3 regions of the Streptomyces sp. NPDC012769 genome follow, and region 2 is predicted to be linked to each of the others. Evidence: riboswitches for the same ligand, from Rfam matches in the RefSeq annotation. Region 2 holds a riboswitch; each other region holds the start of a gene.
What was found. A riboswitch is a leader RNA that binds a small molecule or an ion and turns the genes downstream of it on or off. The one in region 2 is predicted to bind cyclic di-AMP.
Positions count from the first base shown of each region.

Region 1: linked by a shared signal. The riboswitch ahead of ACFY7C_RS04925 (peptidoglycan DD-metalloendopeptidase family protein) and the one ahead of ACFY7C_RS16020 (C40 family peptidase) in region 2 are both predicted to bind cyclic di-AMP.
Region 3: linked by a shared signal. The riboswitch ahead of ACFY7C_RS02370 (transglycosylase SLT domain-containing protein) and the one ahead of ACFY7C_RS16020 (C40 family peptidase) in region 2 are both predicted to bind cyclic di-AMP.

Region 1 covers NZ_JBIBCP010000001.1:1,104,159-1,106,349, forward strand. Annotated here, with positions in the region: gene ACFY7C_RS04925 (peptidoglycan DD-metalloendopeptidase family protein) at 145-1,125, opposite strand; cyclic di-AMP (ydaO/yuaA leader) riboswitch at 1,130-1,288, opposite strand; gene ACFY7C_RS04930 (tyrosine-protein phosphatase) at 1,657-2,191, shown strand, end outside.
Region 2 covers NZ_JBIBCP010000003.1:145,593-147,783, reverse strand. Annotated here, with positions in the region: gene ACFY7C_RS16030 (ATP-dependent Clp protease proteolytic subunit) at 1-205, shown strand, start outside; gene ACFY7C_RS16025 (hypothetical protein) at 213-518, shown strand; cyclic di-AMP (ydaO/yuaA leader) riboswitch at 833-1,032, shown strand; gene ACFY7C_RS16020 (C40 family peptidase) at 1,036-1,512, shown strand; gene ACFY7C_RS16015 (ATP-binding protein) at 1,520-1,951, opposite strand.
Region 3 covers NZ_JBIBCP010000001.1:511,311-513,501, reverse strand. Annotated here, with positions in the region: gene ACFY7C_RS02375 (class E sortase) at 1-599, opposite strand, end outside; cyclic di-AMP (ydaO/yuaA leader) riboswitch at 1,006-1,195, shown strand; gene ACFY7C_RS02370 (transglycosylase SLT domain-containing protein) at 1,200-2,033, shown strand; gene ACFY7C_RS02365 (hypothetical protein) at 2,127-2,191, opposite strand, start outside.

The sequences.
Region 1 (2,191 bases), on a different contig from region 2:
CTCCCGATGTGACCTACGCGACCGTAAGAGGGGTTGACGCCGGGTGACATACGCCACCGATAAAGATTGTCCCAAGCCGGAATACGCCGGGGGCCCGGCACGCGATGTGCCGGGCCCGGGGCGGACGTGGTGTCGGACGGGGCGTCAGATGCCCACGCCGTGCTGGCGAAGGTAGGCCAGCGGGTCGACGTCGGAGCCGTAGCTCGGTCCCGTGCGGATCTCGAAGTGCAGGTGCGGGCCGGTGGAGTTGCCGGTCGAGCCGGAGAGGCCGATCTGCTGGCCGCCGCTCACGGACTGGCCGGCGGAGACGGACAGCGAGGAGAGGTGGGCGTACTGCGAGTAGGTGCCGTCGGCGTGCCGGATGACGACCTCGTTGCCGTAGGCGCCGCTCCAGCCGGCGGAGTGGACGGTGCCCGGGCCCACGGCGCGGATGGTGGTGCCGGAGGAGGCGATGAAGTCGACGCCGGTGTGGTAGCCGGAGGACCACATGGAGCCGGAGGCGCGGTACGGGGTGGAGATGCCGCCGGCGACCGGGGCGACCCAGCCGGAGGAGGTCGCGGAGGACGAGGACGAGGACGACGAGGAAGCCGTGGACGCCGAGGCGGCGGAGCCCGTGTCCGAGGAGCGCTCGGCGGCACGCGAGGCGCGCTGCTGGTCGCCGGAGGACTTCGCGGCGGCCTTGGGCTTGGGCGCGGCCTTGGCGGGGGCCTTCGGCTTGGCGGCCGGGGCCTTGGCGGTGGACTTGGCGCCGAGCGTGAGCTCCATGCCGGGAAGGATCAGCGAGGGGTTGTCGCCGACCACCTGACGGTTGTCGCGGTAGAGCTTCTGCCAGCCGCCGGCGAGGTCGTGCTCGTCGGCGATCTTGGACAGGTAGTCGCCGCGGACGACGGTGTACGTCTTCGGGGCGGCCTTCTTGCCGGCGGTCGCCGCGGCCGGGGCCTTGGCGGGGGTCGCGGCGGCGACGGCCTGCTGCGGGGTGGTGGTCGGGGCGGCCTTCTCGGCGGCGTGCGCGCCGGTGGCGCCGATGAGCGGGAGGGCGACGACGGCGCCTCCGGTACCGGCGGCCACGAACCCGCGGGTGATCGGGTTGACCTTGGGACGGCGGTGCTTACCCTTCGCGGGCATGGCGAATTCCTCTCCGTCGCCTGCGAGGTGAGCTGTCGGGTTCGGACTGGAGATGTCCGGCCGCGCGGTCGCGCGGCTTCACCCCGAGCCATCCTTCTTCGAGGGATCGGCGTACTACCTGGGTCCCCCGCTCCTGCCTCGTACGGGTCGGTGCGGATTCCGGGCGGCGGCAGGATTAGGCGGTCCGTCCGGATTGAGCGCGACGCTAGACGAGGGGGGTCGACGGGAACAAGCCACTGTTTTCGCCAGGCTCGCGATTCCGGGATATCCGTCCGGAATTCCGGTCACCCTCCGTGGATGACGGCCCCTCGATTTCCCTTTCCAGAAGGGAATTTGGAAAAGACGATCAGCAACGGTCCGTCACCTCTATGACGCTGCTCACGCCGGGATCCCCATCTCCCCTGCAATCAGGGCGCGTTATATCTAAACCCTCAATTCGGACAGAACACCCATTCCTGCCCGAGGGGGTGCGCAGGGGGTCTCCCACCTGGATGATTGCCCCGGGAACCGATCTCGAGACCAGGAGCAACCGTGACGCAAGCGACGACCGAGCCCGAGCTCACCGGCGTACGCAACTTCCGCGATCTGGGCGGGCTGCCGACCGTGGACGGCCGGACCGTGCGCCCGGGACGACTCTTCCGCAGCGGCCACCTGGCGCACGCCACCGCCGAGGACGCGGCCTTCCTCGCCGGCCTGGGTCTGCACACGGTCTTCGACTTCCGCAACGAGGCCGACCGGCGCGTGGAGGGGCCGGACGTGGAGCTGCCGGGCGTGCGGAACGTGAACATACCGCTGAGCGACCCGGCCGACGGCAAGGAGTTCTGGGCGCTCGTCCGCTCGGGCGACCTGGCCCAGCTGCGCGAGCTGCTCGGCGACGGCAAGGCCGCTGCCCGTATGTCCGATTCCTACCGGAAGATGATGGTCCAGCGGACCTCCGAGCACAGCCGCATCCTCCACGCGATGGCCGAGGACAGCGTGCCGGCGCTGATGCACTGCGCCGCGGGCAAGGACCGGGCCGGCCTGTCGATCGCGGTCTCGTTGCTGGCCGTCGGCGTCGAGCGCGAGG
Region 2 (2,191 bases):
TCTCGACATCCACGCGCGGGAATTGCTGCGGCAGCGCGCCCTGGTCGCCGGACTGCTCGCGGAGCACACCGGCAAGGACCGCGAACGCGTCGACGCCGACATCGACCGGACCACCGTGCTCGACGCGGCGGGCGCGCTCGCCTACGGCCTGGTGGACCACGTGGTCGAGGGCCGCCGCGGGCCCGTCGGCGCCGGGAAGGAGTGAGCCCGCCGTGCTCCCGGAGCTGCCGCCGCTGCCCGCACTGACCCGCGCCGAGGGCGAGTTCGTCGACGCGTACCTCGAAGTCCTCGACCTTCTGGGCCGAATCAATCCATCCAGGACCTCGCATACCTATGGGGCACTGCGCGCGGCCCAGGCCCTGGTCGGGCGCGCGGCGGCGCTGCGCGACGCGCTGACGCTCATGCATCTGCGGGGCGAGAGCGAGGTGCACGCCGACACCTTGGCGCGTGCGCTGCGGACGTTGGACGGAGAGCGCCGATCGGGGCGCGTCACCGTCCCGGGAGACCAGGCGAGTTGACAGTGCCGCGTGTCGTGTCGAGGTCCACTCGGGGCACCCGGACCGCAGAAACCCTCCCTCGTTCGGCGTAGTCGATGTATCGACATGGAACTCAGGTGAGTTGCGCAACGGGTGTACGCATCTGGCGCAATAGGGCGTTCCACCCCTGGTGACGGGCTCGCCGGGCAAACATCGAAGATCACGAAACCTGACTGTCCACCCGAATGGATCAGTCGTGAGGAGCCTCACAAATCGCCGTTTCAGCTCGGATTTGGGCCAGGCTGTGGGTCAAGATCCCTGTCGACGACAAGCCCCCGCCACCCGAGGCGGGGCGGTCCGGGCGGACGCCGAGTCCTGCCGCCGTCCCGGACGTCTGGTCGACAGGAGTGGATCGGCAGGAGTGGAGGACCCGAGCAACACGGGACGACTCGCACGGTGCGGGGCGTTCCTCGGGGTGAAGCCGCAGCCGCGGCCGGGCATCTTCGCCTGCCCGAACCCGACAGGTCATCCTTCACAGGCGGCTGACGAAGGGTTGCGCATGACTGCGCAGATTCATGTCCCGTCCCTGCTGTCCCGGGCCGGAGCCGTCTCGGCTCTCACCCTCGCCGCCGTCGGCGGCACGCTGCTCGCCCCAGGAGCGGCGCCAGAGGCCCAGGCCGCGACCTCACACGCCAACACGGCCCTGAGCATCGCCGCCTCGAAGAAGGGATCGCCCTACAAGTACGGAGCCTCGGGCCCCAGCAGGTTCGACTGCTCGGGCCTCACCCTCTACTCGTACAAGAAGGCGGGCAAGACGCTGCCCCGCACCGCGCAGCAGCAGTACAACAAGACCCGGCACATCTCCGCGTCCAGCCGGCAGAAGGGCGACCTCGTCTTCTTCCATTCCGGTGGAAGGGTGTACCACGTCGGCATCTACGCGGGAAACAACAAGATCTGGCACTCACCCAAGAAGGGGTCGTGGGTGAAGCTCGACCGGATCTGGTCGTCGAAGGTCCTCTACGGCCGGGTCGGCTGACCTGTCCTCAGCCGGGAACCGCCGCCGGCCAGGGCAGGTCGATCCACACGGTCTTCCCGCCCTCGGCCGTCGGCGTCACCGACAGCCGGCCGCCCGCCTCTGCGGTCAGGGAGCGGATGATGACCATGCCGCGGCCGTTGTCCTGCTGGACCGCCGCCGGAAGGCGACGGGGCCAGCGCGGATGGCTGTCGGTGACGCCGATGCGCAGCAGCTCGTCCCGCTCCAGGCGGACGTCGACCGTGAAGGTGGGCGACTGCCCGAAGGTGTGCTGCACGGCGTTGGTCGCCAGCTCCGAGACGATCAGCCGGACCGCGTCCGCGGTGTCGGTCCCGCTCTCGAGTCCCCACGAGGAGAGGACCTCGGCGACGTGTCGCCGCGCGGCCGAGACCGAAGCGGGATCGCTCGGCAGCGTGACGGTTGCTTCCAGGTGGTCTGCCATGGCGACGCTGTCCCTTTCCCGCCGGGCCGGGCCCGGATTGCGCTTCGCGTCAGAGTGCCACCGATCGTGCCGCCCTGGACGGCGATCCACCGGCATATACGGATATCTGTCGCCCGAAGCAGTGAATGGTCCGACGGGCGAGCGGATCGCGCCCCGGAGCGCGATCCGGCTCGCGGCGCGGCTCGCGACCCGGCTCGCGAGGACAAAGGGGAAGGAGCGGTCGACAGGGACGGGCCGGGA
Region 3 (2,191 bases), on a different contig from region 2:
GGGGAGCCGGGGACGGCGGCGCGCTGCTCGGCGAGGGAGCGGGCCGAGCGGAAGGAGGTCGTGCGGGTCTCGGTGATCCGGTACTCGTACACCTCGCGGCCGGCCGTCACGAACACCCGGTCGCCCACGTCGACGGCCGGCAGGTCGCGCATCGGTCCGCCGGCCGAGAGGCGGTGCGCCGTCACCTGGTAGTTGCCGATGTCGCCGGGGCCGACGCCGCCGCGCTGCCCGTACGGGCTCGCGGCGATGCCCCGGTCCTGTATGCGGGTGCCGGCCCGGTCGTCGGTCTTCCCCTCGTAGGGCACGACCCGCAGGTCCCTCACGCCGATCGAGGGGATGTCCAGGTCGGCGGGCCGAGGCCGGGCCTCGGGTGAGGGGGTGGGGGGTGGTGTGGGAGGGGGCGCGGGCGCCGTCTGCGGCGGGGGAGCGGGACGGTCGGGCGGCCCGGAGGTGGGCGCCGGAGCGGGCGTCGTCCCCTCGGTGCCCCGGTCCGAGGCGGGGGCACAGCCGGCGAGCACGCCGCCGGCCGTCGCGACGACGGCCGCGAGGGTCGCGACGACCCGGCGGGCCCTGCGGGAACGGGCGCGCGAACGGTCCATGATCATCCGTCGGGGCCCGGGAGGGCGAGGTGCCGCCCGAAAGGCACCCGACACCTCCACGCTACGCGCTGCCGCCCCCGAGAGCGCGGGCTGGCCGCAGGGGCAAATCGGATGATGTCGGCTTATTCATCTGCAATACCGGAATGGCGAGTGGAATCCCGCAAGGGCTGTATTTCACACGTAAAAGGCTGCTGTCGCGACCGGGGTGATCTGAATCACGGGTGGGGAGGTGTGCCGCCGCACCCGGGGGCTGGCGAGACGTCAAACTCGGGTGTGGGGAAAAGGATTGGCGGAACGGGGGTGAGAGGTCCGGATGATCCTTTTCCGTGATCGTCGAGAACTATTTGCTTTGCTTAATTTCCGTCTTGTTCTCGCGCTTTGTCTTCGCATACGGTCACCCGGCAACCGGTCGGAAACGCCGAATCCTGCCACCGCCCGGCAACCGCACTCACGACCCTTCCGGCAGGAGCGGGGGACCCAGGTTCTCCGCCGTGTCCGGCCCCTCGGACACGGCTCGGGGTGAAGTCGCGCGCACCGCGGCCGGGCATCTCCTGCCCGAACCCGACAGCTCACCTCGCAGGCGAAGGAGAGGAACTCGCCATGCGTGGACACGGGAAGCACCGTCGCCCCAAGAACACCCCGCTCGCCCGTGGCCTCGCCGCCGCCGGCCTCACGGGCAGCGCCGCACTCGCCCTCCCGCTCGTCGGAGCGACGGGTGCCGGAGCGGTCACCCCGCAGGGAACGCCTTCCGTCGCAGTCGAAAAGGCAGTGACCGTTCAGGTGGCCGCGAAGGCCGGTCCTGTGAAGTATTCCGTGGTCCGCGGCGACTCGCTTTCGAAGATCGCTCACGCCTACTCGGTGCAGGGCGGCTGGAAGAAGCTCTACCGCGACAACCGGGCCGCCGTCGGCGACAACCCGAGCCTCATCCGGCCCGGTCTGAAGCTCAGCGTCGACGCGAAGTCCGCACCGCGCACCGAGGCGAAGCGCAAGCAGGCCAAGCCCGCGCAGGCCGAGCGCACGGCGGCGACCAAGCGCTCGTCGAGCCAGGGCGCGGCGGCCGCCCGCCCCGCCGCGGCGGTCAAGGCCGCGGCCCCGGCGAAGGCCGCCACGTACGGCGACAACCTCGACGGCTGGATCCGTGAGTCCCTGGACGTCATGGCCCGCAACGGCATCCCCGGCAGCTACGACGGCATCTACCGCAACATCATGCGCGAGTCCTCGGGCAACCCCCAGGCCATCAACAACTGGGACTCCAACGCCGCCGCCGGCACCCCCTCCAAGGGGCTGCTCCAGGTGATCGACCCCACCTTCCGCGCCTACCACGTGGCCGGCACGCCCTTCGACCCGTACGACCCCGTCGCCAACATCACCGCGGCCTGCAACTACGCGGCCGACCGCTACGGCTCCATCGACAACGTCTTCGGCGCCTACTGAGCCGAGCGTCCCGACACGACAGGCCGCGCCCGCCTTCCGGTGGGCGCGGCCTGCCGCGTCCGGTCGGCCCCGTCCGGGGCGTGGCGGCTCAGGTCACGGGCGGGACAGGCGGCCGGCCTTCCACCAGGCGACCAGCCAGGCCGTCTCCTTCGCCGCGT